Regions from separate parts of the Rhizobium sp. LjRoot254 genome, predicted to be linked through region 4. Evidence: predicted binding sites of a transcription regulator. Region 4 holds the regulator's gene; each other region holds the start of a gene.
What was found. The regulator PhoB, encoded in region 4, activates phosphate uptake and scavenging genes when phosphate is short. The targets are predictions, from matches to a motif close to TGTCATNNANCTGTCAT.
Positions count from the first base shown of each region.

Region 1: ACSQ26_RS26135 (DUF2794 domain-containing protein) is a predicted target of PhoB. The motif match lies at 1,518-1,534, and genes of this name have one in related genera.
Region 2: ACSQ26_RS28610 (DUF47 domain-containing protein) is a predicted target of PhoB. The motif match lies at 1,525-1,541, and genes of this name have one in related genera.
Region 3: ACSQ26_RS11730 (UDP-2,3-diacylglucosamine diphosphatase) is a predicted target of PhoB. The motif match lies at 1,579-1,595, and genes of this name have one in related genera.

Region 1 covers NZ_CAXUSM020000001.1:5,284,521-5,287,726, forward strand. Annotated here, with positions in the region: gene ACSQ26_RS26125 (ABC-F family ATP-binding cassette domain-containing protein) at 1-379, opposite strand, end outside; gene ACSQ26_RS26130 (thiamine diphosphokinase) at 382-1,026, opposite strand; gene ACSQ26_RS26135 (DUF2794 domain-containing protein) at 1,087-1,473, opposite strand; gene ACSQ26_RS26140 (DUF1223 domain-containing protein) at 1,602-2,354, opposite strand; gene ACSQ26_RS26145 (Lrp/AsnC family transcriptional regulator) at 2,664-3,119, shown strand.
Region 2 covers NZ_CAXUSM020000001.1:5,815,403-5,818,608, reverse strand. Annotated here, with positions in the region: gene ACSQ26_RS28615 (anion permease) at 1-860, opposite strand, end outside; gene ACSQ26_RS28610 (DUF47 domain-containing protein) at 860-1,504, opposite strand; gene ACSQ26_RS28605 (Na/Pi cotransporter family protein) at 1,742-3,206, shown strand, end outside.
Region 3 covers NZ_CAXUSM020000001.1:2,383,177-2,386,382, forward strand. Annotated here, with positions in the region: partial or broken gene ACSQ26_RS11725 (Glu/Leu/Phe/Val family dehydrogenase) at 1-671, shown strand, start outside; gene ACSQ26_RS11730 (UDP-2,3-diacylglucosamine diphosphatase) at 699-1,538, opposite strand; gene ACSQ26_RS11735 (DUF2865 domain-containing protein) at 1,696-2,796, shown strand; gene ACSQ26_RS11740 (glycosyltransferase family 4 protein) at 2,867-3,206, shown strand, end outside.
Region 4 covers NZ_CAXUSM020000001.1:4,302,064-4,305,269, forward strand. Annotated here, with positions in the region: gene ACSQ26_RS21170 (hypothetical protein) at 1-1,169, shown strand, start outside; gene phoB (phosphate regulon transcriptional regulator PhoB) at 1,176-1,859, opposite strand; gene phoU (phosphate signaling complex protein PhoU) at 1,922-2,641, opposite strand; gene pstB (phosphate ABC transporter ATP-binding protein PstB) at 2,679-3,206, opposite strand, start outside.

The sequences.
Region 1 (3,206 bases), 980 kb from region 4:
GCCGCATCTCGCCACCGGACAGGCTCGACGGATGCTCATGACCTGTTAGTCCGAGATGCTCAAGCAGGTAGGTGACGCGATAGGGATCGTCGGACGGGCCGAGCCCGGCGGCGGCATAGGCCTCGACTGTCTCGAAACCCTCGAAATCCGGCGCCTGGTTGAGATAGCGCACGGTCGCCGAGGGATGCCGGAACACCTCGCCGCTCTGGGGTTCGGCCAATCCCGCCGCGATCTTCATCAGCGTCGATTTGCCCGAGCCGTTGCGGCCGACGAGGCAGATGCGCTCACCCGGCTCAAGCTGCAGGCTGGCGCCGGAAAGCAGCGGCGTGCCGCCGAAATTCAGATGGATGTCGTCGAGTTTCAGGATCGGCGGTGCCAATATCATACTCCGGAAAAATCATGCGGGCGCGCCAGGACCAGCGCGCGGCCGGCGCGGAGGCTGAACGAGACAGCGCCTTCCGCGACATTGGAAATGGTGCGCGACGAGCCGAAAGGCAAATGGAAGTCATCGAGCGGATAGCGTGCATTGCGGATTGTCAGCCCGTCGAGCGCATCGAGCCCGAGCACGGAAAACAGGCTGGCTTTGGGCAGGTCGAGCAGCATCGATCCCGGCCAGAACGGATAGCCTTCCTCGTCGCCCGATGTCAGCAGCACTGCTATGCCGGCAGCCGTCAGCGCCATGGCATGGACGAGATGCGCCCATGCATGATCGGCACGCTCGCCGCCCAGCGCGCCAATGAGAACGACACGGGTTGCACCACGTTCGAGCGCGGTCTGAACCGCAAGTTCGCCATCGGTCAGCGACTTCTCCGAGGGATATTCGAGCCGTGGCACTTCGGCATATTCGACAGCGAGTTCCTCCGTCGAGGAATCGAAATCACCGACCCAGAGTTCGGGCAGCAATCCCAGGGGTCCCGCATGCCTGATTCCACTGTCGGCCGCGATCGTGCGGACGCCTTCGAGCTGCGTCAGAAGCCGAGGATTGACCGAAACCGGCCCGCCGAGAAGGATTGCGAATGTCGTCATGCCCGCGCTTTACGCGACGGCTGCCTGAAGGTCAATTTGGGAGAGGTTGGAAGGAGTGGCTCAGTCCTGGAGCTTCTGGACCTTGTCGAAGAATTTCATGACCTGGGCGAGGTCGTGGCCGCGCTTGAGAATGCGGCCCTGGGTGTTGACGACGGAGAAGGCACCTTGTTTTGCAGCGAATTTGGGATTCTTCTCGATCTGGTAGGCCGGCAGGTCACCCGACCGCTTGAAGACGGAAAACACCGCCTTCTCCTTGAAATGATCGATGGCGTAGTCGCGCCATTCGCTCTCTCCGACCATGCGGCCATAGACCCGGAGAATCTGGTTGAGTTCAAGGCGGTGGAACGTCACCGGCATCGGGTCGCGGGCGTCGCGGTATTCCCTCAGGTCGATAACAATCCGGCCTCTGCGTTCGGCCGATCCTGTGTGCTCGCCGTGATCCGACATTTGACCCCATTCGCGCAATCTGCCCGTCACCCGCAGGGCGCAGGATGACGAATTGGTGACAGTTTGCCTGAAGAAGACCGAATTGCAAGACTGTTTTGCAGGAGACGCTATCGAAGCTGCAAGCGGACTTAGAGCGAAGCAGCGCCTAGAATGCGGCCGGGATTGCCGTTGGCATCATGCGATTGCAGGAGAATCGCGCAGCCGTCGAAGCCGCGCTTGGCGAGAAGTGCGGCCGGCAGCTTGATGGTCAGGGCCTTGCCGTCCCACATGCCGACCGTCTCGAGCTTGGTCACGGCATTGCGGTAGGTGATCTTCTTGCCTTCGTTCTCGCCGGTCTTGATTTCGACCACCGTGCGCTTCCTGTAATAGGCGATGATCACGTCAGCATTGCCGGCGCCGTCGCCGATACTGATCGTCATTTCGGCCGGTGACAGGCTGGCGGTGACCGGCACGCTCAGGCGCTCGCCGCCTTGATCGAGGCTTGCAAGCCGTGCCCGTATCTTGCCGGCGTCGGATACTTTCGCGTCGTGCAGGCCGTTGAGAATAATCTGTGGCGTGAATACATTGCGAATCCCAAGCGTCTTGGCATAACCATATTGACGCTCGGTATTCTCCTTGGCGCTTAGCGTATCTTCCCAGCCGAGATAGTTCCAATAGTCGACGTGGTAGGTGATCGTGACGACGTCATCGCTTTCCGCAAGCGCCTCGATGGCCCGATCCGCCTTGGGACAGTTGGAACAACCTTGCGATGTAAAGAGTTCTACAATGCCGACGGGCGCGGAACGGCTGATCTCCTCGGCGGATGCGGTCCCCAAAACAAGGGTCGTCGCTGCCAATGCCGGCAGCACGATCGATATGAAAAGGGTTACGATGCGCAACATTTCCCGCTTTCTCGCCAGACAGATGCACGTGCCCAGCACGGGTCCTCCCGCTGCATCCGGGTTGCTTATAGAACAAACAGACCTCACACATAAATCAAAATAGATTGATTGTGGCTTGCAGCAGGTCACGAAAACTTGTCCTCGTGCCGGAAAACGGAATGCAGGATCGCGGCGCCCGGTGGTTGACATAGTTCAGGCGTGCATAGAGGTTTTCGGTCGTGTGTATAAACTTGACCAATATCAGTCTTTCGGCCCGGCCGCTTTGCCATTAAGGTCCGTAGAAATGATTTGCAAATTCGGGATCATGTCATGAGCATATTGGACGAAACTGATCGCAGTCTTCTGGCTTTGCTTCAAAAAAACGACAGACTATCGCTCGCCGAAATCGGGCAGGAGCTGAAGCTCGCGCCATCGACGGTCAACGACCGGATCAAGCGGCTGATACGCAACGAGATCATTTCGGGCTTCCATGCGGCGGTCAATCCGGAGAAGGTCGGGCTCGACCTGCTCGCCTTCGTCTTCGTCGGCTGGAACGAACCGGAAGTGGAAGCCGCCTTCCTCAAGAAGGTCGCCGCCAGCGGCGCGGTGCTCGAATGCCATCACGTGACGGGCGCCTGGAACTACCTGCTCAAGGTCCGGCTGAAAAACACGCGCGAGCTCGAACGGTTCCTGGCACAGGAGCTCAAGGGTATCGAAGGCCTGATGCGCACCGAAACCCTGATCGTGCTCTCTTCGGCCAAGGAAGTCTCCATGCTCGAAGTTTGAGCCCGACAAACTTTTTTCGAGAAAAATGCATAATCTGCCGAATAATCCGAATAGCCCGCCCGTCTTGTCTTTAGCCACCATTCCATC
Region 2 (3,206 bases), 1.5 Mb from region 4:
GCGCCGGTAATGGTGTGGGTGGTCGAGACGGGGATGCCGAGCCAGGTGGCGCCGAACAGTGTCAACGCGCCGCCGGTCTCGGCGCAGAAGCCCTGCATCGGGTTCAGCCTGGTGATCTTCGAACCCATCGTGTGTACGATCCGCCAGCCGCCGAACAGCGTGCCGAGCGCCATCGCCGTCTGACAGGAAATCACCACCCAGAACGGCACGAAGAACGCGCTGCCGAGATAGCCTTGCGAGAACAGAAGCACGGCGATGATCCCCATCGTCTTCTGCGCATCATTGCCGCCGTGGCCGAGGGAATAGAGCGAGGCGGAGACGAACTGCATGACGCGGAACGTCTTGTCGACGGCGAACGGCGTCTGCCGCACGAACAGCCAGGAAACGACCAGCACCAGGAATAGCGCCAGCAGGAAACCGATCATCGGAGACATGAAGATCGCCAGCACTGTCTTGAAGAGACCCGCGAAAACAATCGCCGAACCACCCGTCTTGGCTAGCCCCGCGCCCACCAGCCCGCCGACCAGCGCATGCGACGAACTTGAGGGAATGCCATAGATCCAGGTCACGATATTCCAGATGATCGCCCCCATGAGGGCGGCGAAGATCACCTGTGGCGAGACGATCGCAGGATCGATGATGCCGGTGCCGAGCGTTTCCGCCACATGCAGGCCAAAGAAAAGGAACGCGATGAAATTGAAGAACGCCGCCCATGCCACCGCATATTGCGGCCTCAGCACTCGGGTCGATACGATCGTGGCTATCGAATTTGCCGCATCATGCAGGCCGTTCAGGAAATCGAAGAACAGTGCGATGGCGATAAGGCCGACCAGCAGGGGAAGCGCAAGCGTGGCATCCATCATACATTCTCGATCACGATGCCGCTGATCTCATTGGCCACGTCCTCGAACCGGTCGACCACCTTCTCGAGTTCCGAATAGATCTCGCTGCCGATGAGATAGGCCATGGCGTTGCCGGCACCATGATCGCGGAACAGGTTCTTGAGCCCCTGTTCGTAAAGTTCGTCGGACCGGCCTTCGACGCGCGTCACCTCTTCGGCGATTACACTCAACCGCGTGGCATTGGCGCCCATCTTGTCGAGAAGCGGAATTGCTTCGGAGATCAGCCGGGCGGCTTCAGCGATCAGTTCGCCCATTTCCCGCATACCGGGACCGAACGTTTTCTGCTCGAAGCGCCGGATCGTCTTGACCGTCTTGTGCATCATGTCGATCGCATCGTCCATCGACTGGATGAGATCCTTGATGTCGCCGCGATCGAAGGGCGTGATGAAGCTGCGGCGAACCGCCAGCAATACGTCGCGCGTAATGTCGTCGGCCTTGTGCTCAAGATCGATGATCGTCTGGCAATGGGCTTCGAGATCACCCTCGCCCGCAAGCAGGTCACGCATCGCGTTGGCGGCAGCGTTGACCGTGCGGGAATGCTGCTCGAACAGGTCGAAGAACCTGTCCTCGCGCGGCATGAGTTTTTTGAACAGGCTGATCATGGGTGCGCCCACTGTGTGAATGTCATAAATCTGTCATAAATGACGAATGCGCGAGCGGAAAGGGCGCTTTCAAAACCTTGTGGGGACAGATCAAATTTACCACACCCGGATCGCATGCAGCGCTATCTATGATGATTGACGCCGACAGACCGATTTATTTCGCCGGCGAATGAACGTAACCTTGTTTTTGCGGTTAGATTCGTAGCTGCATGAGCTTGAGGAGAGATTCGCCAGCATATGGAATCCACGATCGTCATGATCAACCTGTTCGGCGCGGTTGCGCTCTTGCTCTTCGGCCTGGCCCAGGTCCGGGACGGCGCGACGCGTGCCTTCGGCGCCCGGCTGCGTACGGGGCTCGCGAGCGGCACCCGCGGCAGTTTCCGGTCATTCTCGTCGGGTTTCATCGCGACGCTCGTCCTTCAGAGTTCCACCGCGACAGCGCTGATGATCGCCTCCTTCGTCGAGCGCGACCTGGTGGCGCCGGCGATGGCGCAGATCGTTCTCTTGGGCGCCAATGTCGGTACCGCCGTCACCGCGTGGATTGTCTCCACCGGCATCGAATGGCTGTCGCCACTCATTATTCTTGTTGGCATTGTCTTGTACCGGCGCTCGTCGACGGCGCAGAAAGGCATGGGCACAGCGCTGGTCGGCGTAGGACTGATGTTGCTCTCGCTGCAGTTGCTGGGCCTGGCGACCGGCCCAATCCGCCATTCACCGGCGCTCGCGGCCTTCATCGAGCTTCTCGACAATGCCTGGGTCGTGGCGATGATCTTCGCCGCTGTGCTCGCCGCACTGTCATCCTCCAGCCTCGCGGTGGTCGTCCTGATCATGTCGATTGCATCGACCGGCGCGCTGTCGCCGGGGCTCACGGTGGCGCTCGTTCTCGGCGCCAATCTCGGCGGCGCGGTGCCGCCGGTTCTGTCGACGCTCTCGGCGCCGGCGACGACGCGGCGCGTGACCTATGGCAACCTCATCGTCAGGGCAGCTGGATGCCTGATCACGCTTCCGCTCGCGGGCTATCTCGGCACCTTCCTTCACGACCTGCCCTTCTCGCCGGCCAAGATGCCGGTCGATGCCCATCTCGCCTTCAATCTCCTGCTCGCTGCCGTCGCCTGGCCACTGTCGCCGGTGCTAAGCCGAATGATGACGCGAATTGTGCCGGATGACCCCAAGGGTGACGACGGCCCGAAATTTCTCGATGTGCAGGCACTCGAATCGCCCGTCGTGGCGCTTGCCAATGCCACCCGCGAAGTGCTCGGCATCGGCGACCTGATCGAGAAGATGCTGATCCAGTGCCAGAAATCGTTCGTGCAGAACGATCTGGCGCCAATGCGCGAGGTCGCCGCGCTGGAGAAGAAGGTCGACCGGCTGCAGCAGGAGGTGAAGATCTATCTCTCGCGCCTCGGCCGCGCCAAGATCGACCAAGCCAACGATCGGCGTTCTATCGTTATCATCGAATACGCAATCAATCTCGAACATATCGGCGACATCATCGAAAAAGGCCTGAACGATCAGGTTACCAAGAAGATCTCCAAGGGGCTGACCTTTTCCGAAGATGGCTACCAGGAACTGAAAAGCCTGTTCGGTATGACGATCGACAACCTCCGCATCGCCCAGACGATATTCGTCACCGGGGACGAAGCCCTCGCCCGTCAATTGATGGAAGTGAAGGTGCATGTCCGCCGGCTGGAGAAGCAATCTT
Region 3 (3,206 bases), 1.9 Mb from region 4:
ATCTCATCTTCCGGTCGATGGAGCGCTTGCAGCTCAAGCTCTCGGATTCGACGGCCGTCATCCAGGGCTTCGGCAATGTCGGCTCGTTCGCGGCCATTGAGCTTGCGCGACAGGGCGTCAAGATCATCGGCGCCTCGGACCACACGTCGTGCTATTTCGACAAGCGCGGTCTCGATGTGAACGCGATGGTGGAATACGCGGCCAGAAACGGCTCGCTGAAAGGTTTCTCGACCGAGCTTGCCTTCGACCCGGCCCAGCTTCTCGTGCAGCCCTGTGACATCCTCGTGCCGGCTGCCATCGAGAGGGTGATCGATGCCGATGTGGCGGCGAAGCTCAAATGCCGCATTCTCGCCGAGGCCGCCAACGGCCCGACGACGCCAGATGCGGACTCGGTGCTCGACCAGCGACGCCAGGAGATCTTCGTGATCCCCGACATCCTGTGCAATTCCGGCGGCGTGATCGTGTCCTATTTCGAGTGGGTGCAGGATCTGCAGCAGCTGTTCTGGGGCAAGTCTGAGGTGCTCACCCGCCTCCGGGGCCTGCTCGACGACGCGTTCAGCCGTGTCATGGAACGGGTCGAGAAGGACGATATCTCGCACCGGACGGCAGCGATGGCGATCGGCGTCGATAAGGTGGCCAAGGCCAAGGCGACGCGCGGCCTGTTCCCCTGATCATATCACGGGCGGGCTGGATATGTTTCAGGCCGCCTGTATCTCGGTTTCGCGAGCTTGCGGGATCATGATCGGAACCATCGGTCCGGCAAGTGTTTTGGGTAGTTCGACATTCTGCCAGCGGATCAGTTCCATGCGGCCATCAAAATGCTCGACCACCGCGGTGCAGCTTTCCACCCAGTCACCGGTATTGATATAGGTGATGCCGTCGATATCCTCGATCACGGCATGGTGGATATGGCCGCAAATGACGCCATCGACATCGTTGCGACGCGCCTCGTCGGCGACGACACGCTGGAACTCGCCGATGAAATTCACCGCGCGCTTGACCTGCAGCTTGGCCCAGGCCGAGAACGACCAGTAAGGCAGGCCGAGCAGCCGGCGCGCCCGGGCGATCCAGATATTCAGCGCAATTGCCGTATCGTAAGCCCAGTCGCCGAGATGGGCGATGAAACGGGCATTGCGGACCACGACGTCGAATTCGTCGCCATGCAGCACAAGGTACCGTTTGCCGTCGGCGGCGACGTGGATCATGTTGCGGGCGACCTCTATGCCGCCGAAATGGATGCCGGGAAACTCGCGCATGAAGTCGTCGTGATTGCCGGGCACGTAGACGATCCGCGCGCCCTTGCGCCCCTTGCGCAGCAGCTTCTGGACCACGTCATTGCAGTTCTGCGGCCAGTACCAGGAGCGCTTCAGCCGCCAGCCGTCGACGATGTCGCCGACCAGGAAGATTGTCTCCGCTTCATGGACCCGGAGAAAATCCAGGAGGAAATCCGCCTTCGAGGCCTTGGAGCCCAGATGGATGTCGGAGATGAACAAGGTCCGGACCTTTACGGCGTCGCGATTGTCAAGTTCGTCAAGCATGGCGATCCTCGTTTTGTCATCAACGGGAAAGCAGAGTCACGTATCACCTTTATGACAAAGGGCGCGTGAGGGCCGATTAACTCTGAAAGTTAAAGGCGTTTTCAGCTTTTTGCATCATAGGTTACATTGGATCCGTACCGATCACCCCGATTGCCCCATGCTCAAGACAATGATGACCGCCGCACTGCCGTTTGCGCTCGCTCTGGCTTTGGCCGGAGGTGCTGACGCATCGCCCGTCTGCGATCGGCTGAACAGCGAGCTGACCGTGCTGTCCGAGACATACAGCGCGTCCGCCCAGGTGCGGAAATATGCCCGCGCCGTCGCCGAGCAGAAGCTGAGCATCCGCGAACTGCGCTCGCAATTGCGCGACACTGGCTGCACCGAGGGCAGCCTGTTCGTCATGGGCGGCGACAATCCGGAGGAGTGCCAGGAGCTCGAAGACAAGATGGCGCGGATGGAGACCAATCTCGCCATTCTCCATGAAAAGCGCATCAGCCTGATGACCGGCGAGACCGAGGACGCCCGCCGTCAGGAGGTACTGGCGGCGATCGACGAAAACAGCTGCAGCGACGAGACATTTCTTGCCAGCACCTCGCCTGGCGTGTCGCCGGAGGATTCCTTCGTGAGTGAGACGCCTGACGGGGTCGAAACGATCCGCGTGCCTTCCGAAGCCGATTATGACAACCAGCAATTCATCGATCTCGGCGGCAGTGCGGTGAATGGCTCATATCGTACCATGTGCGTACGCACCTGTGACGGCGCCTATTTCCCGGTCTCATCCCAGGCGTCGCCGATGAGCTTCCAGCGCGATGCACAGGTCTGTTCGATGATGTGCCCCGGCACCGAGACCGAACTTTTCTACCACTCTATCCGCCAGGAGAGCGACGCGATGCGCTCGGCCTTCACCGGCCGGCCCTATGACGAGCTCGACAACGCCTATCGTTACCGGACGCAGACGCGAGCCAAGGACAAGGCCTGCGGCTGCGATTTCTCGCTCTACTACAAGGAGATGATGAAGCGCGAAGCCTTCATCAACAATCCGGAAAAGGTGCCTGAGAAAAAACAGAGCTCGATCGTGTGGATCAAGCCGGAGCTGCGCGGCCAGCTTACGACAGACGTCGCCGTCACGCCGCCGGTCAAGGAAGCCAAGCTGCGTGACTACAAGCCTGACGGCCATATCCGCCAGATCGGTCCGAAATTCCTGCCGGATAATGAAACGCTGGATCTCCGCAATCCCGAAATGACGCTTCAGAACTGATTTCCTGCCCTCGCATTCGAGGCGGCAAGTCTCTAATGTCGGATCACGAGAATCGTGGTCTGAGGGAACAATGCGCCAGCCGGTCGTCCTCCATTGGGGAATTTCAAGTTTTTTCGGCTGGGGCGTCTACGGACTGAACCTCGCGCTCAACTGGGCGGGCGATCCCGATATCGAGCCGCGCACGTCCTTTCCCATGCCCCCGGACCAGATCGTGGTCGATCCGCTGCGGCGGCTTTCACTGAGGGCCTTCGAGGTCCAGAGCCGGCAGTTCATCGAACAGCTCAAGGCGCGGGCAGAGCAAAAAGTCAGCGTCGAGGCGCCTGTGCTCGTGGCGCTTGGCAATGATTTCGGAACGTCAAAGGGACCGGCCAATACCGAACTGGTGGGCAAGCCCTCGATTGGCGTGGTCT
Region 4 (3,206 bases):
CCGGCTTGCGCAAGCAGGAGGTCGGCGACCCGCAGGTGATCGAACGTCAGCGCCAGCGGCTCGAAATGACCATCAACGAGATCGAGGATGAAGAACTCTCGCGGCTCCGCTCGATCGCCCAGTTCGAAAGGGTGGCGCTGGACCGGGAGCCCGAGGACGATCCCGCCGTCGTCGAGCACGCGCCGGAAACCGAGCCTCATGACAGCACGGCCGAGGATGCCGCCCCCGTCATCGAGCATGAGGCTCCCGCCCCGTTCGAACAACAGGCACAGCGGGACGTCCGGATCGAGCCCGAGCAGCCCGCCCGGCAAGATGTCCGCGCGGAGCCCGAGATCCGGGTCGAGCCGAACGAACGCGCCTCCGCTGTCCAGCCCGCCGATGACGATACGCTTTCCGATTTTTTCGCCACGCGCGAGCACCGGGAGGAAAAGCCCGCGCGCCAGATGGAGGACACGAATTGGGACGAGGCGGCCGGCTCGCCGGTGCCGCGCGAGCCTCGCAAGGGCCGCGGAGCGGGTTCCGCCCTGGTGTCCCTGTTCGTCTATGCCTGCCTGATCGGGATTATCGGCACGGGCGCCTGGTGGCTTTATGCGACGGGCATGATCGATGCTGCGATGAAGGGCAATACGGATTTCGATCTGGTGCCGAAGCAGTTGCAATCCGCCAGTTCGGAGACCACGCCTGCCGAAACACGGCTCGATACGCTGCGCGGCTTCTCGGGCGAATGGATGGATATCTACAAGCCGGGCAGCAATAGTAATCTTGCGCGCCCACGCTCAAAGGCCACCATCGAGGACGGTCAAGATAGCGACGGCGTGGCGACCATCATCGCCTCCAACGCGCCGGATCAGGATGGCGACGTGCTGGTGGAAGTGCCGGCCTCGATCCTGCAGGAACTTGCCGGCAAGACCTCGACGCTGGCAGTCACGGTGAAATCGAACAGCGAAAAGCCCGCCCAGATCTATATCCAATGCGAGTTCAAGACGCTGGGCGATTGCGGCCGGCACCGCTATACCGTGACCAACGAACGCGCCGACGAACTGATCCAGGTGAAATTCGACGGAAAGCTGGGCCCGAGCGAGCCCGGCCATATCGTGATCAACAGCGATCTCACCGGCGAAGGCAGCGCCATCCGCCTCTATGGCATCAGGGTGCTGCCCGGTTCTTGAGGCTTATCAGACTTCCATCGCATAGCCCGCGCCGCGCACGGTGCGGATCACGTCGGGCATGTTGGAGAGGTTGAGCGCCTTGCGCAGGCGGCCGACATGGACGTCCACGGTGCGCTCGTCGACATAGATGTCGTGGCCCCAGACACCATCGAGAAGCTGCGAGCGCGAGAACACGCGACCGGGCGACGACATGAAGAATTCAAGCAGCTTGAACTCCGTCGGCCCGAGCCGGACCTCGCGCGAGCGGCGATGGACGCGGTAGGTCTCGCGATCGAGTTCGACATCGCCGCATTTCAGCAGCGACGAGATCGCGCTCGGCCGCACCCGGCGCAGCATGGCTTTCACGCGGGCCATCAGTTCCGGCGTCGAGAACGGCTTGACGACATAGTCGTCGGCGCCGGTGGAGAGGCCGCGAACGCGCTCGCTCTCCTCGCCGCGCGCGGTCAGCATGATCACCGGCAGGCGCTCGGTCTGCGGACGCATCCTGAGGCGGCGGCAGAGTTCGATGCCGGAAACACCCGGCAGCATCCAGTCAAGCACGAGGAGATCAGGCACACGCTCCTGCAGGCGTATGTCGGCTTCGTCGCCACGCGGGATGACCTCCACCTCGTAGCCTTCGGCTTCCAGATTGTAGCTGAGCAGTGTGCCCAGTGCCTCCTCGTCTTCGACGACCATGATTCTCGGCTGCATGAGACTCCGTTCCCGGTGTTAGACCACCGGTTTTCCGAGGGCGCCCTCCGGGCACCCGGGGTTCAAAGGGCTGGCTGGACGACGGATGCCGTGTTGTCATCCTTGGGCCGCTCGCCGGCCGGCTGCTCGCCGGTCGACATGTAGTAGATCGTCTCGGCGATATTCGTCGCATGGTCGCCGATGCGTTCGATGTTCTTGGCGCAGAACAGGAGATGCGTGCAGGGCGTGATGTTGCGCGGATCTTCCATCATATAGGTCAGAAGCTCGCGGAACAACGACGTGTACATCGCATCGATCTCTTCGTCGCGGGCGCGGATCTGCTCAGCCTTTTCGGGCGAACGCGTCGAATAGACGTCGAGTACGTCCTTGAGCTGCGACAGAGCAAGCTCGGAGAGGTGCTCGATACCACGGGCGAGCGGGCGCGGAATGCCCGATGTCTGCACCGCGATGACGCGCTTGGCGGTGGACTTGCCGAGGTCGCCGACGCGCTCCAGGTCGGATGCGATGCGGATCGATCCGATGATCTCGCGAAGATCGGATGCAACGGGCTGGCGCTTGGCGATCATCAGGATCGCCTTGTCGCCGATTTCACGTTCCGTCGCATCGACGATCGTGTCTTCCGAGATCACCCGCTGGGCGAGCGCGGAATCGGCGGTCACGAGCGCATGGATCGCATCGGAAACCATCTGCTCGACCATGCCGCCCATTTCGGCGATGCGACGGGCGAGCAGTTTCAGTTCTTCGTCGAATACGGAATAGATGTGGGATGATGTTGTGGTCATCGGAAATCCTCCTGCCGGACAGCCGGCGAAACGCGTCTCAGCCGAACCGGCCCATGATGTAATCCTGGGTGCGCTGGTCGTCCGGATTGGTGAACATCTTGTCTGTGTCGTTCTCTTCCACGAGGTAGCCCAGGTGGAACATGGCCGTGCGCTGGGAAACACGCGCGGCCTGCTGCATGGAGTGGGTGACAATGACGATCGTGAAGTTCTCGCGCAGTTCGTGGATCAGTTCCTCGACCTTGGCGGTGGCGATCGGGTCGAGCGCCGAACAGGGCTCGTCCATGAGGATGACCTCAGGGCTGACGGCGACGGCGCGGGCGATGCAGAGGCGCTGCTGCTGGCCGCCGGACAGGCCGGTGCCGGGCTCAAGCAGACGATCCTTGACCTCGTTCCAGAGACCGGCGCGTATCAGGCTTTTTTCGACGATTTCGTCGAGCTGGGCCTTGCTGGTGGCGAGGCCGTGGATGCGCGGGCCGTAGGATACGTTCTCGTAGATCGACTTGGGGAACGGATTGGGCTTCTGGAACACCATCCCTACGCGGGCGCGCAACTCGACCACGTCGAG